Regions from separate parts of the Streptococcus sp. HMSC073A12 genome, predicted to be linked through region 1. Evidence: predicted binding sites of a transcription regulator. Region 1 holds the regulator's gene; each other region holds the start of a gene.

Region 1 (6,697 bases):
TTAAATTTAACCGTGCATTGATAGTTGCTTGTTTCTGCGCTTCGACTAGTTCGGGAGTTTCTTCATAAGAAACATCTGCATACCCCTCATTCTTCACCAATATCGGCTTATAGCCTTTGGCAATATACGCTTTATCACCTAGCAAGAAACGGTTTCGCTCAGAAATATACTGATTAAACTTAGAAATGCTTCGTTTGATTTCAGCAGGTGTCAATCGCTCAGACTGGATAAAAGCCGCCACATCTGGATCGGTAACGATTTGTTTCACCAACTCTTCATAGTCAAATTGACGAGCTTGGTTCCTATGCGCCATCGTTTGTCCGACACTCTCCATCTAGTCACCTCCTTGGTCTAATTTCGCTAAAAGTTTTCTCTTTTGCTCCTCTAGCTCAGCCCGCTTTTCAGCACTTGTTTCATTCTTATAGTCAGGATTGCTCCAGTCGGGAACATTGTTCTTTGAAGTAGCCGTTTGATTTGCTTTTTTGCTTGGTTGTTGATTTCGCTCACGAATCCGCAAAACTGCTTCTTCTGCCGATGCCACTTCCTGATATGAAAAGTCATTTGCCACTTTCAAAGCGTATTTTTCATTGAGATTAGCTGAATCTACTTTGTTAAAAGTCAACAGCAAAATCACATTGATAACTTCATCTAACAGTCCCAAATTTGCCAATTCTTGCAAACACTGACGTTCTCCTCGTGTGATTGTCGCATGCTTTGTTTTTTTGATTTCTGCCAAAAACTGCATGGCTGACTTACTCTTAGCCTCTCGAATAATCGTTTGTTCAGTATTAGAAAATCCACTTGCAGCAGGCTTTTGATTTAATTTTTGCTTCATTCGCTTGGTTGAAATCACATGACCGACAGCCGTTTCCTTAGCCAACAAATAGGTCTCATACCAAGTCCAATTTTGTTGCTCTGAAATAGCAAAGAGTACCAGCAAATCTTCTTTTTCGTTTTCAAAACGCAAGTTTTCTCGCGCCATCAATTGTTTAAAGTAATCCAAGTCAAAATGATTCTGTTTTGATTGCGGCTCTACCTTTGCATCTTCCACTTGAAAAATCTCTGACAGCTTCACATCTTGCTTCTCACCACTTGGGTGACTAGGCAACAAAGCTTCTACTGCAGCTTCACCAATCTTCTTTTCTAGCAGGCGTCTATAAACAGGATTGCTTAAAAATTCACCAGACGCTAATGTGGGCTGCAAATAGACCTGAAAATGATTCTCCGTATGATAAAGCTCTACTAACTGCATAGCAGACAACATTTCTAAACTTTTTTGCAAGGCATTCATCCCCAGATTGAGATGATTCAAAATGTGCCCAAAAGTATAAGATGATTTTCCATCGTCCCAAAAAGCAAGAAAATATTGATAGATAGAAGTCGCATCAAGCCCTAGAATTGGCAAATACAGACGAATCAAATTGGTGCTATCCTGACTAATCAGATTATTCTTCACAAAAGAAAATTGATCATTCGGTTTCATTTATTGTTCCTTTTTCTTTTTAGCTGTTTTTGTAATCTGTTTCAAGAGGTTTTCCAGCTCGCTCACATCTTTAAAGCTACGATAAACACTAGCAAAACGAACATAAGTAATTTCATCTAAATCCGCCAACTCTTCCATAACCAAGCTTCCGATAAATTCACTTGCGATTTCGTTTTCATTACTGCTGCGCACTTTTTGCTCAATTCGGCTAACAATTGCTTCAATCTCATCACTAGAAACAGGACGTTTTTGCGCCGAGCGAATGATTCCATTAAAGATCTTATCTCTTGAAAATTGTTCCCGCGTGCCATCCTTTTTAACGACAACGAGCGTCCGTTCTTCTACACGTTCATAAGTCGTAAAGCGATACTGACATTCATCACACTCACGCCGACGACGGATTGTGTTGCCATCTTCTGCTTGCCGACTGTCAATAACACTTGATTTATTACCACCACACTTAGGACAACGCATCTGCTTCCCTCCTGAATTCTTAATACTTCATTATACCATGTTTTAAGAAATAACAAAAGATAGGAACTTCCTCACGAAAATATATAATAATCCGTTATCCTATTTACTTCTCTCAAGAAATTTTATATAATAATTGTAAACGTTATCATTTCAAGGAGAATTATGATGAAAAGATTTTTTTCTGTTGCCTTTTTTAAAGACAAAAAGAATATTGCTATTCTAGCTCTAATTATTCTTTTGTTAGGTTCCTTTTCTGCCATGGGAAATCAGCGCGAAAATGGGGAAGAATATAAAGCACAGATTCGAAAATTAACAAAAAGCAATGAAGAAGCTGCTAAAGACTACAAAGCATTAAAAAATGAGTTTGACTCCTACAAAAGAGAAAACTAGCAATATATTGCTATAGGTAAAAAAGAGAAACAGGCAAAGAAGGAGAAAGCCGCTGAGGAAGAGAAGAAAAAGGAAGCGGAACAAGCTAAGCAAGAAAAAGCAGCAAAAGAACAAGAAATAGCTAAACAAGCGGAAGAAAAACGAAAACAAGAAGAAGCAGCTGCCGCTCAAGCGCAGCAACAACAAGAGGCTGCTGCAGCACAAGAAGCTCAACAGCAGGAACGAACCGTTTATGTAGCTCGTAACGGAACTGCTGATGTTTATTGGTATAGTATAGATAATATGCCACGCAATACACGTTTTGACAGAGTAGTCTCCACGACTGAGGCCAATGCTATAAACGCTGGGAAACGCCACACCTCTAAAGAATAACAATCAAAAACAGGAAGTTTCATCTCACAACTTCCCGTTTTTGATTGTTACAATGCAACTTCTGCTTCTAACCCAAAATGGTCACTAACGACAGGTGTTGCTTTGCCGTCAAAAACAACAGCAGATTTTTTAACGTTAAAATCTTTACTCGTAAAGATATAATCAATTTTTAGAGCATCCTTGTTTCCAGCCCAGCCGGCAATATCGCCTTCGACTGTTGCTGTACCAATGACTGTAGCCGCAACAACATGACTGTCTTGCAGAGCAAGCGGACTTTTTAGAATGTGCCGATAGCCCTCATAACCGACGGGATTGTTAAAATCCCCCATCAATACTAGAGGCATATCGCGCTGCAACAATTCTTTTTCTACTTGTACCCATTCTTCTTGGAAGCCTTTGTCCCACCAAGAAAGATGACAGGAAGCCACCGTTACAAGCCGTCCATCAACTTCTGTTTCTGCTAAGAGGACTTTTCTAGTGTGATAATCTGTTGGATCGTTGGCATCTGAAACCAATAACTCACTTGGTTTCAACGGCTTTAAGGATAAAATAGCAACTCCCTCATGAAACCGATCAAAACCAATATGATTATAAGCCCAAGACCAATGATAAATAAGACCTTTCTCTATCAATCTCTCCACGAGACAATGCGCAAAGTGATCTTTATGAATCGCAATGGCGCCATCTACCGCATGATAAAATGGAGCCTGAACAACCTGTTCAGACTCCATTTCTTGATTGACTTCCTGCAGGCAAATGACATCATATTTTTCTTGAAGAATCCGCTCAGCTAGTTGATCTAGCTTTTTTTCTTGCTCATCTTCCATCCAACTATGAGTATTTAAAGTCAGGAATTTTGCCATGATTTCTCTTTTCTATTTACAATTCTACTTTAGCAACAACTGTTTTCGCTGCTACTTTGCCGAATGTTTCAACGGTTACAGATTTAATAGCTTGTGCATTTGTGAAGACAACAACTGTTGAAGTTTCACGACCTGCTGCTTTGACAGCTTCTAAATCAGCTGTCACAAGAAGATCACCTGCTGCAACTTTTTGTCCTTCTGCAACATGCACTTCAAATGGTTTACCTTCAAGACTGACTGTATCAAGTCCGATATGAACAAGCACTTCAAGACCATTATCAGTCAAAAGACCGAGAGCGTGCTTGGTAGGGAAAATGCTGCTAACCGTACCTGCTACTGGTGAGTAAATCTTGCCATTTTCAGGTTCAACAGCAAATCCGTCACCCATCATTTTTTGAGAGAAGACTGGATCTTTGACATCTGTAATCGCAATCACTTCACCGTCTGCGACTGTCTCAACTTCTTCTGTCACGCCTTTGTAGCTCGCTTCGGCAGCTTGTGAAGCTGTCATTTGGCTCGGAAGAGTTTCAGGAATCACTTCGCCTGAGTCAAGTAAGTCTTGAATGTCAGATTTCAAAACATCCGCTTTTGGTCCATAAATTGCTTGAACACCTTGACCTTTCATCACCAAGCCCATAGCTCCTTCGGCTTTCCATTGCTCTTCTGTACCAACTTTTTCTGCATCTTTAACAGTTACACGAAGACGTGTCATACATGCGTCAACATCAACAATGTTTGCACGTCCACCAAGAAGATTGATAATATTCACAGTTTGAGATGCTTCTGCTACTTTGCCACCAGCTGCGGTAGACGAAGGACTATCTTCTCCATCAGCTGTTTCATAGTTTCCGTTACGTCCTGGAGTTGCGTAGTTAAATTTCTTAATCATGAAGTTGGCAATAAAATACATTCCAACTGCAAAGAGCACTGTTACCCAAACAAAATTAATAATATCCATACCCAAACCAGCATTGATGGCTAGTGGAGTACGAGTCAGAAATTCGATTGAACCAAATGAGTGCATACGCAAGTGAACAATATCTGCCATAGCAAAGGCTGACCCTTGCACAACAGCATACACCAAATAAAGAGGTGTTGCAACAAACATAAACATGTATTCAATTGGTTCTGTAACACCTGTTAAGAAAGTTGCAAGTCCTGTTGCAATCATCATCCCTTTGTATTTATGTTTCTTATCATCATCTACATTTCGATAAATTGCAAAGGCAACCCCCATCAAAATACCAAATGAACCAATCATTTGCCCAACTTTAAAACGAGCTGGAGTAATACTATTTAGAAGATGTTGATATTGGTCAGCGTGTGAACCTTTTAAATTAACAAGGTCTGTTACCCAAGCCAACCATAATGGATCTTGACCAAATACAGTCGTTCCTTTAGCAGCCCCTGTCAACACTTCATATGTCCCACCTAATTGAGTATAGTTGATTGGAATTGTCAACATATGGTGAAGTCCAAATGGTAAAAGAAGACGTTCTAAAGTACCAAACAAGAATGGTGCGAGAATTGGAGCTGTCTTTTGAGAGTTAGCAATCCAAATACCAAAATTGTTGATTCCAGTTTGAACAACTGGCCAAAATACTGCAAGAATCAAAGCCACAATTGTAGAACGCAAAATAACAACGAATGGCACAAACCGTTTACCATTAAAGAATGAAAGCGCATCTGGTAATTTACGGTAATTATAATATTTGTTGAAAGCAGTTGCTCCAACAAAACCGGCAATGATACCAACAAACACCCCCATATTAAGGGCAGGAGCTTCAAGTACACTTACAAAATAATCAGCCACCTTAATGGTTCCACCAAAGACAGTTTTTACAGTAGCTCCTTGTTTTGTAAGAAGGTCTGAAGTTACTCCAAAAAAGACCCCTGTAATACGGTTAATTAAAATAAATGAAAGTCCGGCCGCAAATGCACCACCAGCACGTTCCTTTGCCCAGCTACCTCCAATAGCTAATGCAAACAAAATGTGAAGGTTTCCGATAACTCCCCAACCAATTTGCTCAAGAATACCGCCTGTTGTAACAAGAGCAGCTACGTTTGGATTGAGCATTGGAATTGACTTACCAATACTGATCATCAAACCAGCCGCGGGCATTACTGCGATAACGACCATCAGAGCTTTTCCGAATTTTTGCCAAAATTCGAAACTGAATATGTTTTTGAATGTCTCTTTCATCATTCATATCTCCTTATAAAATTTTCTGAAAACGCTTTCCGCAAACGTTTGCATTTATTTACTCTTTAATTATATCATATATTTCTATTTTGTAAAGCGTTTTTATATAATATTTTAAAAATTTTTCCTATTTCTTGCTTGCAAGTTGTAATAGACTAGGGAAATATGCCCATTAGAAAAGTGCAGAAAAACGATATTTCCTGCACCTCAGAGTTATTCTTGCATAGCATAACCAACACCACGCACGGTTTTTATATAACTTTTTTGCCCCGCTATATCAATTTTACTACGAAGATAGCGAATATAAACATCGACAACATTTGTTTCAACAGCTCCTTCGTATTTCCACACGCGTTCTAACAACTGTTCACGGCTTAAAGCCTGATGACTTCCCATCAATGTTGCTAATAAATCATACTCTCTTCGAGTCAAAGCAATCACTTCTTCACCTCGATAAACTGTATGATTTTGCACATCAATCCGAAGATTCCGATAAGATGTTGGAACTTTCATCTGACTACAATGCTGGTCAATAAAATCACGCCCACGAAAAATGGCAGAAATTTTTTCAACTAAGTCCGTCACAATGAATGGTTCTACCATGTAAGCAACAGCAAAGCGTTGGATTTCCTCAGTATATTGAAGAATATTATCACGATTATCCAATACAATGATGACCGAAGCAGGCTTTATCACACTTAATTGTGCGGCAAATTCTGTTCCTGTCATATCGTCAAGCATAAAATTCAACAGGAATAAATCGTATTGATTAGCTCTCGCAGACGCCAAAGCATCTTTTCCTGTTTCAAAAAGATCAACTCGATAACCTTCTTTTTGTAGCTCTAAGCCAATAAATTGCGCTAATTTTTTTTCTTTCTCAACTAATAAAATCCGCTTCCCCATAGCTTATCC
Region 2 (6,687 bases), on a different contig from region 1:
ATAAGGTTATCCAACCAACCACTGTGTATTGCAAGCCAAACTATAAAATGCATGAGGTTGGGAACTTTTGTCTCAACCTCTTTTTTAGCTTGATTTCATATAGAAGACAAAAAGGATACAAAGTAAAAATAGAAGTTCCAAAAATGTTCGATGAATATTAGGAATTTATTGCTGTTACTTAATAAATTAGTACCACTTGACAAAGCCATTCTCTTTTGTCTATTTGTCTCTGCTCCTTTTCTGTGGTAAAATAGTGATACATTTCTAAGGAGAAAACAATGATTGATGTTGAAGAAATTCTGAGTAAAATGAATCCCAATCAAAAGATCAATTACGACCGCGTGATGCAAAAAATGGTCAAAGTTTGGAAAGCAGACCAGAAGCGTCCTACGATTTTGATGCACACCTGCTGTGCACCTTGCTCAACTTATACGCTGGAGTATTTGACCCAGTATGCGGACGTGACGGTTTATTTTGCCAATTCAAATATTCACCCCAAAGCAGAATACCAACGCCGTGCCTATGTTACTCAAAAATTTGTTCACGATTTTAATGAAAATACTGGTAATCATGTTCAATATTTAGAAGCTCCCTATGAGCCTCAGGAATTTTTCCGGACAGTACACGGTTTGGAAGAAGAGCCGGAAGGTGGCGATCGTTGTAAAGTTTGCTATGATTATCGCTTGGATAAAACGGCACAAGTGGCGGTTGATTTGGGATTTGACTATTTTGGAAGTGCCTTGACAATCAGCCCTCATAAAAATTCGCAGACAATCAATAGCGTTGGAATTGAAGTACAGAAAGTTTATGCAACGCAGTATCTTCCTAGTGATTTCAAGAAAAATCAAGGCTATAAGCGCTCAGTCGAAATGTGCGAGGAGTACGACATTTACCGCCAATGTTATTGTGGTTGTGTATTTGCAGCACAGGCGCAAGGAATTGACCTCGTTCAGATTAAAAAAGATGCGACGGCTTTTTTGAAAGGAAAAGATTTAGAAAAAGATTATTCGCATATCAAATTTACTGTCACGAATGGAGAATCCTAAAATAACGCTTGTATGGAGTTGATTGCGCTTCTTTATACAAGGTTATTTTTGTTTGTACATTTAGAAGTTTTATATCTTGACGTCATCAATATATTGTGTTATCATTTTCTTTGGCACAATATATGGTAGTTCAACTGAGACTGATGACCTGATATTGGATAGATTTGGGAGGTGCAGGAAGATAGTGATTATTTTAGCGGGCATGATTGGGGTAGGCAAGACGACCTACACTTATCGACTAGCCGAGGAATTAGGAACGCAGCCTTTTTTTGAACCTGTAGAAGAAAACCCTATTTTGGATAAGTATTATGAAGACCCTGATAAGTATGGTTTTGCTTTGCAGATTTACTTTCTAAACAAACGCTTTAAAATGATTAAAGCGGCCTATCATGATGACAATAACATTCTAGATCGTTCTATTTATGAAGATGCTCTGTTTACTTACATCAATACCCTCAAAGGCAGCATTAGTGAGCAAGAGTACAATATCTACTTGGAACTTTTGGACAATATGATGGAAGAAATCCAAGGTTTACCTAAGAAGGCGCCAGATTTGTTGATTTATTTAGACGGAAGTTTCGATCATATTATGAACAATATCAAAAAACGTGGTCGCGATTATGAGCAACCAAATGAAGAAAATGGGCTCGCTGACTACTATCAGCTGCTTTACAAGCATTATCAAAATTGGTATGAAGATTACAATTATAGTCCTAAAATGAGAATTGCAACGGATGATTTAGATATTGCAAATCCAAATGACTGGAATCACGTGTATCAACAAATTCAACAAAAAATGAAAACGATTGGCCTTCAAAAGTGAGTTCAATCAAAAAATCTCAAAATCGCTTCGAGATTTTTGTGTATATAAATAAAAAGGGTGACAGATGATAACGGATAGACAAGCGAAAATTCTTCAAGAAGCGAGAGATTTTGTTTATGCTGAACTGAAAGACGAGATGAGCGGGCATGACTGGTGGCATATTGTGCGTGTCACGAACAATGCTGTAGAAATTGCTACACAAGAACAAGCAGATGTTTTTATTTGCGAGCTAGCTGCCTTGCTGCATGATATAGCTGACGGGAAATTAAATGAGAATGAAGAGGTGGGCTTGCAAAAGGTTGAGCAATGGCTACAGAATCATCAGGCTTCAGATGCGGAAATAGCTCATGTGCTGGATATTATTTCAACGATGTCATTTAAAGGTGGTCATCAACAGAAGAATGTCAGCACTTTGGAGGGGCAAATTGTTCAAGACGCTGACCGTTTGGATGCGATTGGAGCGATTGGAATAGCGCGAGCTATGGCTTATTCAGGTCATATAGGGAGACCGATTCACGATCCAGATTTGCAGCCGAGAGAAAACATGACATTGGAAGAATATCGCGCTGGGAAGAGTTCAGCTATCATGCATTTCTATGAGAAATTACTCAAATTAAAAGACTTGATGAATACAGACTATGCTAAGCAATTAGCGATAGGTCGCCACCACTTTTTGGAAGAATACCTAGAGCAATTCTATGCAGAATGGGATGCGAAAAAGTGACAATTAAAGATACGAAAAAGCTGAGAATATAACTTCCCAGCTATTTTAATATGCCCAAAATGGTAGCTAGATTATTTACGAAAGGCATCAACGATATAGGTAAAACCAGCAATTAAAAATGCAAAAGCAACGGCATAAATGACAAAGACGCTTGTAGCTGTTGGATTGAACAAAATGACTAATCTAAGCAGAAATACAAGTAGCGCCACCCACATGATGTGATTGCCAATAGCAGGGAAAATCAGTCCTAGACAATTACCTTTAAAGAAAGCAATAATGGCTTCTACAATTAACTAAATTCCTAAAATGGTTGGAATGATGACAGGTAAGGTCACAATCCATAGGCAACGAGGTAGAGAGCTAAGAGAAGATTAACAATCCCTTGGAAAAGATAAACTGGTGAGCGAAGCTCTTTTGGTACAGAGAAATAGCCTAAAATAGCTGCTATAGAAGCAACCAGTAAACCAAATGCAATCCACCAGCTGTAAGCAACAAGATTAGCTACTGGGTTTGTAAATAGAAAAAGTGCTAAAAGGATAAAAACAACTCCTGCAAGGAATAGCAATAAACGATTAGAAATTTCATTTCAATACCCCCTATATAGTATAGTTTGAGAATGAAAGCATTTTAACTCTTTTGATGGGAGATATCAAGAAAGGAAATAGATAGTTTGAGAATTTTAGTATGGCTTTTTGTGGAACAAAAAAGGCTGTTTTATTATTTTTTGTAACTATAACAAGGTTAGAAGATTATAAGTGGGAACAACAAAAAAGAGGATGGGACAAAAATCCGACCTCAAATATAAAAAGCGAACAAAACTAGTTTTCTGGTAATCAGAATTCTGCTTTGTTCGCTTTTCGCATTTAATTATAGATTTGAAGGGCTTAATAATTAAGATTTTTAAAAATTGAAATCTTTTTGTCCCAAACTCTTTCTACTTAAATTTTATTATGCCCCCTACATGGATGTGTAAGAAATTTTTATATTGAAAGTAATCAAAAATGTTGAAAAACAAATGATTTTTGGAAGATGCATTTAGGTATTTTCAATGTCAGGATTTAAAAATGGGGCAAAAGTGGGGCAAAAACGAATGACTCACATTTGGTTTGAAAACCTATAATACCTAATGATTATGCCATACTAGATATATAGTGTTGTTATAAATAAATGTCAGTGCGAGTTCAAATCGGAGGATAAAATGGAAAAACAAATTAATGAAAAAATTAAATCCTTGGTTTCCAAAGCTTTTTTTATGTTATAAACTCATTAAAAGAACCCCCAGTTAGATTTGGAATATTTTTTATTCTGTGTCATATAAAAATAAATAAAATGAATGGCTATAGCTAGAGCTAAAATGGTTGTTATACTCACTACTATTATAGGATTAGAAGCAAAGATTAAAGAGAGAATCAAGGCAGCCAGATAGAGTGTCGCTTGGACACAGTAGTAACTTTTCGAATAGCGAAGATAGTGTTTGTTATAGGGCCCATTTACTAGGACAGCAGCTTGAAAGAGGCCAAATCCGATATAAGAGAAGCTGGTTGCAAAGAGAAGATTAGCTTCAGGATTCAGAAGAAAACTCATCGAAACGGTCATCATAATAAGTCCAATGAAAATAGGATAGTGACTGTAAATTAGAAATAGTCCCTTTTGATTAGATTTTTCATCAATAGCATGGTCGAATTGACCAAAATAAAACAAGAACAGAGAAAGCATAATAATGAAATAAAGAACCGAATAAATCGAGAAATTCTCGATTGTAAAGAAGTTAGCTAGCTCCATAATCATCTCTCCAAACGTAATAATGACAAGAAGGGAGATGCGCTCGATTAAATGGGGGAGATTTACCTGGTAATGCTTATCTTTACTAAGCAAGATAATTGGCATAATAAATGTTAGCAGAATACTAGCAAATAAGACAGAGACTCCAACGTAAATAGGAAGAAGAGCTGCTAGATAGACTCCTAAACTTCCTAGACCTGTTATCCATAGAAAACCTTTGATACTTTCCCGTTCAACATTATCGGTTGATTTTCTAAAAAATTCAACCAAATATTGTAAAAATAAGGTAAAGGTTAATGTACCAACAGCCCAACAAAGATAATGAAAATATTGTTGCCAATCAGGTCCAATCATATTGGCTATAAAGAGTAAAAGTCCCATTTTGATAAACATGATTACCATGTTAAATAAAGAGTTCTTTCCATAGCGATTGGTATAAACGGTTTGAATCATCCATGAATCAGTGAGAACCAAGACAGCCATGAAAAAATCAAGGAAAGAATTCCAAGTCAAAATACCGTTATGAAGATGCTCAATTAAAGTAGTTACTTTTGAAATTGCAAAAACAAAAACTAGGTCATAAAAAAGTTCTGAAAATTCTACACGTTTATGTTTAATAAGAGTTGTCATCTTAAGTCCTTTCTATTCTAGAAGTACAATTTATTATAACAGAAAATGGTAATGAGAGAAAAGGAGATGCTTAAATAACTTTATGTGGCGCGAATTGTAAAAACCTTGGACACATTTACCTCATGTACCAACTCACAGGCAGAGTGTTTGATGATTGGTAATAAAGAATGGGTGTTGAAACATTCAAGTTATTATCATACTGAGAAAGATGGAACAACAAAACGAGTTGAGTTCAATGCAACTAAGCAACCGGAAGAACTGAAGAATAAGATTATACAATAGAAAAAGCGAGCCTAAAACTCGCTTTTTTATTTAATCTAATAGCTCCTTATTTTCAATTAAGAGTTCTAGTGGAGATTTATCTCTTGCTTCAATAAAACCAGGTTCATATTGGGTATGAAGTGTTCTTTTCTGAGAAGTTGGATCAATATACAACTCTTTTCCATCTTCTGTGTATAGTTGGTTGCCTCTTGTTAGGTAAAGTAAATCCTCTAAGTACTGTCCATCAGTATGTAGGAAATGCTCGATGTATTTGACAGCTTTTAAGATTTCACTTACTTTATCAGAGTATTCATTAGATTCAAGAACACTCTTTTCTAACTCAATCTCTTTACTCGTTCCAAAGAGTTGGGTTGGAGTTGCATTAAAATATTCCGCTATCTTATCCAAATTTGCAAAGGTAGGATAGCTTTTTTGTTTTTCGTAGTCAGAGATGGATTGTTTACCGATTCCTAAATCTTCCGCAAGTTGAGTTTGACTTACTCCTTTTTCTATGCGTAGGCGTGCCAAATTGGGTCCAAAATTTTGAATAATAAAGGTCATGGGAAACTCCTAATTTTATTTTTAACTTATTTTATCACCTATAAACTTACAAATCAAGTTTTTAGTTGACTATCCAAAATAATTTTTATAAAATATATTTATAACTTATAAACAAGTTATAAACTATACAAAATGGTTCGTAAGTTTAAGGACAGTGAGTGAGGAGGAAGTTGAGGGCGAGACTATGACTTATGACTATTCGAAGCCTTGGAGCTAGAAATTGTGTGGACAAGGTCAAGGGACGAGCCTGACGGGAAGTCAGGCGAAGTCCTGCAGACTGTCGTCCATACAATTTCTAGCCAAGCAAAAGCTGGCTATTCTAACAGCCAGCAAAAAGGGACACTTAGGACAACGTCCAAAGAACGACGGAACGAGCAAACGTTGATTTGACGGTGTTTCTGAGGCCTAAAAAATCTAAAAGAAGGGGGGACAATTTTGTTGGTTTCTATACAAGATTTAAGAAGCATTCAAGAACGATGTGATGTAGGAGAATTAGTACAGAGGTTAGATGTCAGTATCGATAGACTAACGGTTATCTGGGATACAGACACTGGTTCTCTAAGACGGATTTTCAAAAATCTGAAACAGGCAATAAGTACAAGAGTTGATTCATTTGAAATATATGATAATGTTCGAGATGATGTCTTTACTTTAGCTAAAGTTTTTAATGAGTATGATTCAATCAATATTATATTCTTCCAATTAGCCATTTATGGAAATGAACAATTGATTCGGATTGATTTCAATCCTAACACTTTAAAAGAATTTGATGGAATGAAAGTATGGAGGCAATTAATGTACTTTGCTAGATTGAATTCATTGACGGTACGTTTGTCTCGTTTTGATTTGGCATTTGACAT
Region 3 (6,697 bases), on a different contig from region 1:
CTTCTATTACGTGAAATTCAATACCTTCCTATTGCAATTGTAGTATTTATCCGTCTTTACATCAATGTAGTAAATATTTCTATGATAAAGAAATACTTTAAATAAGGCTGGTCAAAAAGTATCTCTACCTCTATCTCATTTAGTGATAAGCGAATAGCACAATAGGTGATTGCTCAAAGCATTGCTTTGAGGTGGCGGATAGGGCTTGCGAAGCAAGTCTGAAACCTGTTCGCTTTTCAAGCTAGAAAGAACACTTTTGACGAAAACTCTGTTTTCTTTATCCACCGCCTCAACAGTCAGGGAGACTGTTGATCAGTCTTTCATGTAGGGAACTACGAACTTAAATTTTTCAAGATAAGTTCTGTCCCAATCTTATGAAACATAACTAGTTATACGAGGAGCATTTTAATGAAAAAAATAGCCCATCTTGGACTTGGAATTTTAAAATTATTGGGACTGATTGTGTTAGTCATGGCTATCAATGGCATTCCTATGTTGTTTCTAGCTAGAGGGCAAGATTTGCCCGTGTATATAGAAATTTTACTGGTGTTAGCCTACCTTGTGCTCGTGTTTTTTGCTATCCGCACTTTATGGAGAAGATACCAAACACACATCTCAAAAGACGTCAAAGTTCTGTCGTTTTCTTGGGGAGATTTTGGAAAAGTCTTGTTATTCTTTTTAGTGGCGAGAGTGGTAGCAGTAGTTGGAACTTATCTAAATATTCTTTTAACAGGACAAAGTACGACCAGCAACGATAACGCTTTACAAAGTCTAGGAAAAATTATGTCTGTTAATCATATTTTTTTTGCTCTGTTATATGTAGTAACTGTTGCAATAATAGCTCCGGTGATTGAAGAATTAGTATTCCGTGGTTTTGCGACAATCTTTTTCTTTGAGAAAGATCAAAAAATATCAGCAGCCATCATAACATCTATCATTTTTGCACTTCCTCATATTTCAAAATGGACAGAGTTTCCACTTTATTTTGCCATGGGATTAGTGCTTTATGCTGCCTTTGCACGTCGAGGAAATCTCAAGGATTCAATAGCTGTGCATATTTTAAACAACACACCAGCAGCTCTCGTTATGCTGCTTACGATGTTTCAATAGTGGTTTAAAAATGGCAAATCATTCATAATTTAAAATCAAAAACACGAAAGGAGTAGTACCACTTATTGTTGGTATGTCCCATTCGTGTTTTTGTGTTATTAGATGTTATTTTTGTTAATTGATATTTTATAACCCGTAATTATAATCATCATCTTGCATGGCTTCAACTTCACCAAGAAGATAACCGTTTCCGACTTGAGAAAAGAAGTCATGGTTAGAGGTTCCAGTTGAAATACCATTCATGACAATCGGATTGACGTCATCAGCTGTATCAGGGAAAAGTGGGTCTTGACCAAGATTCATCAGAGCTTTATTAGCATTATACCGAAGGAAAGTTTTGACTTCTTCCGTCCATCCGACGCCGTCATACAAAGTTTCTGTATAGTCTTCTTCGTTTTCATAGAGGGTGTAGAGCAGGTCGTACATCCATTCTCGGAATGTTTCTTGTTCTTCTTCTGGCAATTCGTTAAAGCCTAACTGGAATTTATAACCGATATACGTTCCGTGGACAGATTCATCGCGGATAATCAATTTGATGATTTCAGCTACATTGGCTAATTTGTTATTTCCAAGATAGTAGAGCGGAGTAAAGAAACCAGAGTAGAAGAGGAAGGTTTCTAAAAAGACACTGGCAACCTTCTTTTCAAGAGCATTTCCATTGAGGTAAATCTCGTTGATAATTTCTGCTTTCTTTTGCAAATAAGGATTTGTATTGGTCCATTCAAAAATTTCGTCAATTTCTGATTTCGTGTTAAGGGTTGAGAAAATAGATGAATACGACTTAGCGTGAACAGACTCCATGAATTGGATGTTATTCAACACAGCCTCTTCATGAGGTGTGCGAATATCTCCTCGGATAGCTTCGACACCTGATTGGGATTGCATCGTATCCAATAATGTTAATCCGCCGAAGACCTTACCAACAAGGTCTTTTTCTTTAGGTGATAATTTTCTCCAGTCATCCAAATCGTTGGAGAGGGGGATTCGCGTATCGAGCCAGAATTGCTCGGTCAGCTTTTCCCAAGTGGACTTGTCAATGACATCTTCAATGGCATTCCAGTTTATGGCTTTATAATAGGTTTTCATGTTGATTACTTTCTTTTATTCCAATTGATTTTTATCGTTTACAGATAGTTTAAATTTGTTCTGAAAGGTTTTTAAAAACTTTATATAGTACAAAAGAATCTCGCTCATAGCAGCTGTTGTACTAACATAAACAAGAGAAATTTTAATCCTCGTTAAATCACGCAGCTCTCACACTGGTTGGCTCCAACTTCGCCGCCGTCATCTGTAAAGGTGCGGACATAGTAGATCGATTTGATGCCCTTGTTAAAGGCATAGTTGCGCAGGATAGACAGGTCGCGTGTCGTTTGTTTGTTTTCGGTTTTCCATTCGTAGAGTCCTTGCGGAATGTCGCTACGCATAAAGAGGGTCAGAGATAGTCCTTGATCTACATGCTCAGTCGCTGCTGCATAGACATCAATGACCTTGCGCATATCCATGTCGTAAGCGCTGGTATAATAAGGAATCGTCTCAGTTGATAGACCAGCTGCGGGATAGTAGATTTTTCCGATTTTCTTTTCTTGGCGTTCTTCGATGCGTTGCGTAATAGGGTGGATAGAAGCAGATACATCATTGATATAGCTGATAGAGCCATTCGGTGCAACGGCTAGGCGGTTTTGATGGTAGAGACCGTCAGCCTTAACCTTATCGCGTAACTCTGCCCAGTCTTCTGCAGACGGGATAAAGATGCCTGTGAAGAGTTCTTTGACACGGTCAGACTGAGGTACAAATTCACCCGTCAGGTATTTGTCAAAGTAAGTACCGTTGGCATAATCAGATTTTTCAAAGTTGTGGAAAGTCATGCCACGCTCACGAGCAATATTGTTGGATTCAACAAGTGTCCAATAATTCATGAGCATAAAGTAAATGCTGGTAAACTCAACTGATTCAGCTGAACCATATTCAATCAACTGTTGAGCCAGATAACTGTGTAAGCCCATGGCTCCTAGCCCAAAAGTATGAGCTAAGCTATTGCCATGATCAATAGTCGGAACGGCTTTGATGTGAGAGCTATCTGTAACAAACGTTAGCGCCCGCGTCATGGTACGGATAGACTTACCGAAATCTGGTGAAGTCATCATATTGACTACATTGGTCGACCCAAGATTGCAAGAAACATCCGTTCCCAAATGTACAAATTCTTGAGCATCATTCAGGAGACTTGGTTCTTGTACTTGCAGGATTTCAGAGCAGAGATTACTCATGATGATTTTACCGTCGATTGGATTTGAACGGTTAGCTGTATCGATATTTACGACATAAGGATAGCCAGATTCTTGTTGGAGTTTAGAAATTTCTGTTTCTAAATCACGAGCTTTAATTTTCGTTTTATTAATCTTAGGGTTGGCAACCAATTCGTCATATTTGTCAGTAATATCAATATAAGCAAATGGGACACCGTACTCGCGTTCAATAGAGTAAGGACTGAAGAGGTACATTTCCTCATTCTTACGAGCTAATTCGTAAAATTTATCTGGAATGACAACTCCTAAAGAAAGAGTTTTAACCCGAACTTTTTCGTCAGCATTTTCTTTCTTTGTAGAAAGGAAAGCGATGATATCTGGGTGGAAGACATTGAGGTAAACAACCCCGGCTCCCTGACGTTGCCCCAGCTGGTTAGAGTAAGAGAAGCTGTCCTCAAACAGTTTCATCACTGGTACAACACCAGAAGCAGCCCCTTCATACCCTTTGATGGGAGCACCTGCTTCACGCAGGTTACTGAGAGAGATCCCAACGCCACCACCGATACGAGATAGCTGCAGAGCAGAGTTAATGGAGCGGCCGATAGAGTTCATATCATCTGTTACTTGGATGAGGAAGCAAGAAACTAGTTCACCGCGACGGGCACGTCCTGCATTGAGGAAGCTTGGTGTAGCCGGTTGATAGCGCTGGTGAATAATTTCATTGGCAATATCCTTGGCGATTGCTTCATTACCGTTGGCAAAATAGAGCGCATTGAAAAGAACGCGGTCTTCCATGCTTTCAAGGTAATACTCGCCGTCATTTGTTTTGAGAGCGTATTGATTGTAGAATTTATAAGCTGCCATGAAAGATTTAAAGTGGAAATCTTGCTCATGAATGAAGGAAGCTAGCTCTTCGATGTATTCAGGTGAATAAAGCTGGATGAATTCTTTTTCTAAATAGTTTTCTTGAATTAAATAGTGAATTTTTTCTGTGATAGAAGAGAATTTTTTCGTATTTGGTTCAACATTTTCTTTAAAGAATGCTTCCAAGGCTTCCTTATCTTTGTGAAGCATAATCTGTCCGTTGATTGGACGGTTGATTTCGTTATTCAGACGGAAATACGTCACGTCTTCGAGTTGTTTAAGTCCCATATTGTTCCTTTTCTAAATAATTGAATTGTTTTGCAAAAGAAAGAGCTTCTATGGTTTATAGAAGCGGCTGGATAGCTCTATGATTACAACAATTTTATGATAATTTTTTCAATTTACCTGGTTGAAAACCGGAAAATGCTTCCGTTGGAGTTTGAACGACTGGAGCAGCATTAAAGCCTAAGCTTTTCACATGATCGATGTATTCAGGCTGTTCGTCCAAGTTGATTTCACGATATTCGACATGATTCGTATCTAAGAAGCGTTTTGTCATTTTGCATTGCACGCAATTATTTTTTGAGTAAATAGTTACCATAATGAACTCCTAATTTCTTTAAATTCAGTATAGAATTAGTATATCCAAATCAGGGAATTTTGTCAACTGTCACGTTCTAAATATTGTGTTTTGTTTTGGAATTTTAAATACCATGATACTAGATATAGTGTTTTCTTGGAAAGAGAAAAAGATAGAATGAACTCCTGTTTTGGGCTTCGTTAGACTAAGCTTTCCTTAGGGAACAATGGATTAAAAATGTGTCAATCAATTGGACAGTGAAAATCTCGTTTTAATGAAATTTCAGTAATTCTCATAAAAAAGACTTGCTGAATACACATAAAATTCTTGAAAAAATTTTACAAAGATGTTATAATCTAGAATTGTAAGGGTTATCACATGAGACCCCAAAAAGATTACATTAAAGGAGAGTCAAACTATGGCTTCTAAAGATTTCCACATTGTGGCAGAAACAGGTATTCACGCACGTCCAGCAACTTTGTTAGTTCAAACTGCTAGCAAATTTGCTTCAGATATTACTCTTGAATACAAAGGTAAATCAGTAAACCTCAAATCAATCATGGGTGTTATGAGTCTTGGTGTTGGTCAAGGGGCTGATGTAACAATTACTGCAGAAGGTGCAGACGCTGATGATGCAATTGTAGCAATCGCAGAAACAATGACAAAAGAAGGATTGGCTTAACATGACAGAAATGCTAAAAGGAATTGCAGCATCTGATGGTGTTGCTGTTGCTAAGGCATATCTACTTGTTCAACCGGATTTATCATTTGAGACTGCTTCAGTCGAAGATACAAATGCAGAAGAGGCTCGTTTGGATGTAGCTCTTGAAGCTTCACAGAACGAGCTTTCTGTTATCCGTGAGAAAGCAGTAGAAAGCCTTGGAGAAGAAGCAGCTCAAGTATTTGATGCTCACTTAATGGTACTTTCTGACCCAGAAATGATTGGTCAGATTAAAGAAACAATTCGTGCAAAAAAAGTGAATGCTGAAGCAGGTCTGAAAGAAGTAACAGACATGTTCATCACTCTCTTTGAAAATATGGAAGATAACCCATACATGCAAGAACGTGCAGCAGACATTCGCGACGTGACCAAACGTGTGTTGGCTCACTTGCTTGGTGTACGCTTGCCAAACCCTGCTATGATCAATGAAGAAGTGGTTGTGATTGCTCACGACTTGACTCCTTCTGATACCGCTCAATTAGATAAAAACTTTGTTAAAGCTTTTGTAACCAACATTGGTGGACGTACAAGTCACTCAGCTATTATGGCTCGTACTCTTGAAATTGCTGCGGTTCTTGGAACAAATAACATTACCGAATTAGTAAGAGACGGTGATACAGTTGCTGTGAATGGAATTACTGGTGAGGTTATTATCAATCCAACAGAAGAACAAGTTGCAACCTTTAAAGCAGCGGGTGAAGCCTATGCAAAACAAAAATCTGAATGGGATTTACTGAAAGATGCTGAAACAGTAACAGCTGACGGAAAACATTTTGAACTGGCTGCAAACATCGGTACACCAAAAGATGTTGAAGGTGTCAACGCTAATGGCGCTGAAGCTGTCGGACTTTACCGTACTGAGTTTCTTTATATGGATTCCCAAGATTTCCCAACAGAAGATGAGCAATATGAAGCTTACAAAGCTGTTTTGGAAGGCATGAATGGTAAGCCAGTTGTTGTCCGCACAATGGATATTGGCGGAGACAAAGAGCTTCCTTACTTTGATCTTCCAAAAGAAATGAATCCATTCCTTGGATTCCGTGCGCTTCGTATTTCAATTTCGGAAACAGGAAATGCAATGTTCCGCACACAATTACGTGCACTTTTGCGTGCATCTGTTCATGGGCAATTGCGTATCATGTTCCCAATGGTTGCTTTGTTGACTGAATTCCGTGC

The links. The regulator NrdR, encoded in region 1, represses ribonucleotide reductase genes. The targets are predictions, from matches to a motif close to ACACNATATATNGTGT.
Region 2: a site for NrdR is predicted at 1,160-1,175, ahead of HMPREF2876_RS08650 (deoxynucleoside kinase). Genes of this name have one in related genera too.
Region 3: a site for NrdR is predicted at 4,937-4,952, ahead of nrdH (glutaredoxin-like protein NrdH). Genes of this name have one in related genera too.

The regions. Positions count from the first base shown of each region.
Region 1 is NZ_KV810520.1:17,938-24,634, reverse strand. Features, by position in the region: gene dnaI (primosomal protein DnaI) at 1-334, opposite strand, end outside; gene HMPREF2876_RS00125 (Replication initiation and membrane attachment protein) at 335-1,483, opposite strand; gene nrdR (transcriptional regulator NrdR) at 1,484-1,957, opposite strand; partial or broken gene HMPREF2876_RS00115 (hypothetical protein) at 2,123-2,719, shown strand; gene HMPREF2876_RS00110 (endonuclease/exonuclease/phosphatase family protein) at 2,767-3,582, opposite strand; gene HMPREF2876_RS00105 (PTS transporter subunit IIBC) at 3,599-5,788, opposite strand; gene HMPREF2876_RS00100 (response regulator transcription factor) at 5,999-6,688, opposite strand; gene gndA (NADP-dependent phosphogluconate dehydrogenase) at 6,697-6,697, opposite strand, start outside.
Region 2 is NZ_KV810564.1:19,547-26,233, reverse strand. Features, by position in the region: gene HMPREF2876_RS08655 (epoxyqueuosine reductase QueH) at 279-1,046, shown strand; gene HMPREF2876_RS08650 (deoxynucleoside kinase) at 1,231-1,869, shown strand; gene HMPREF2876_RS08645 (HD domain-containing protein) at 1,934-2,593, shown strand; partial or broken gene HMPREF2876_RS10970 (DUF308 domain-containing protein) at 2,665-3,173, opposite strand; gene HMPREF2876_RS08635 (low temperature requirement protein A) at 3,860-5,005, opposite strand; gene HMPREF2876_RS08625 (helix-turn-helix domain-containing protein) at 5,318-5,827, opposite strand; gene HMPREF2876_RS10680 (hypothetical protein) at 6,035-6,217, shown strand; gene HMPREF2876_RS08620 (replication initiator protein) at 6,263-6,687, shown strand, end outside.
Region 3 is NZ_KV810536.1:63,568-70,264, reverse strand. Features, by position in the region: gene HMPREF2876_RS10885 (DUF3169 family protein) at 1-105, shown strand, start outside; gene HMPREF2876_RS04410 (CPBP family intramembrane glutamic endopeptidase) at 409-1,110, shown strand; gene nrdF (class 1b ribonucleoside-diphosphate reductase subunit beta) at 1,237-2,196, opposite strand; gene nrdE (class 1b ribonucleoside-diphosphate reductase subunit alpha) at 2,349-4,508, opposite strand; gene nrdH (glutaredoxin-like protein NrdH) at 4,603-4,821, opposite strand; gene HMPREF2876_RS04390 (phosphocarrier protein HPr) at 5,219-5,482, shown strand; gene ptsP (phosphoenolpyruvate--protein phosphotransferase) at 5,484-6,697, shown strand, end outside.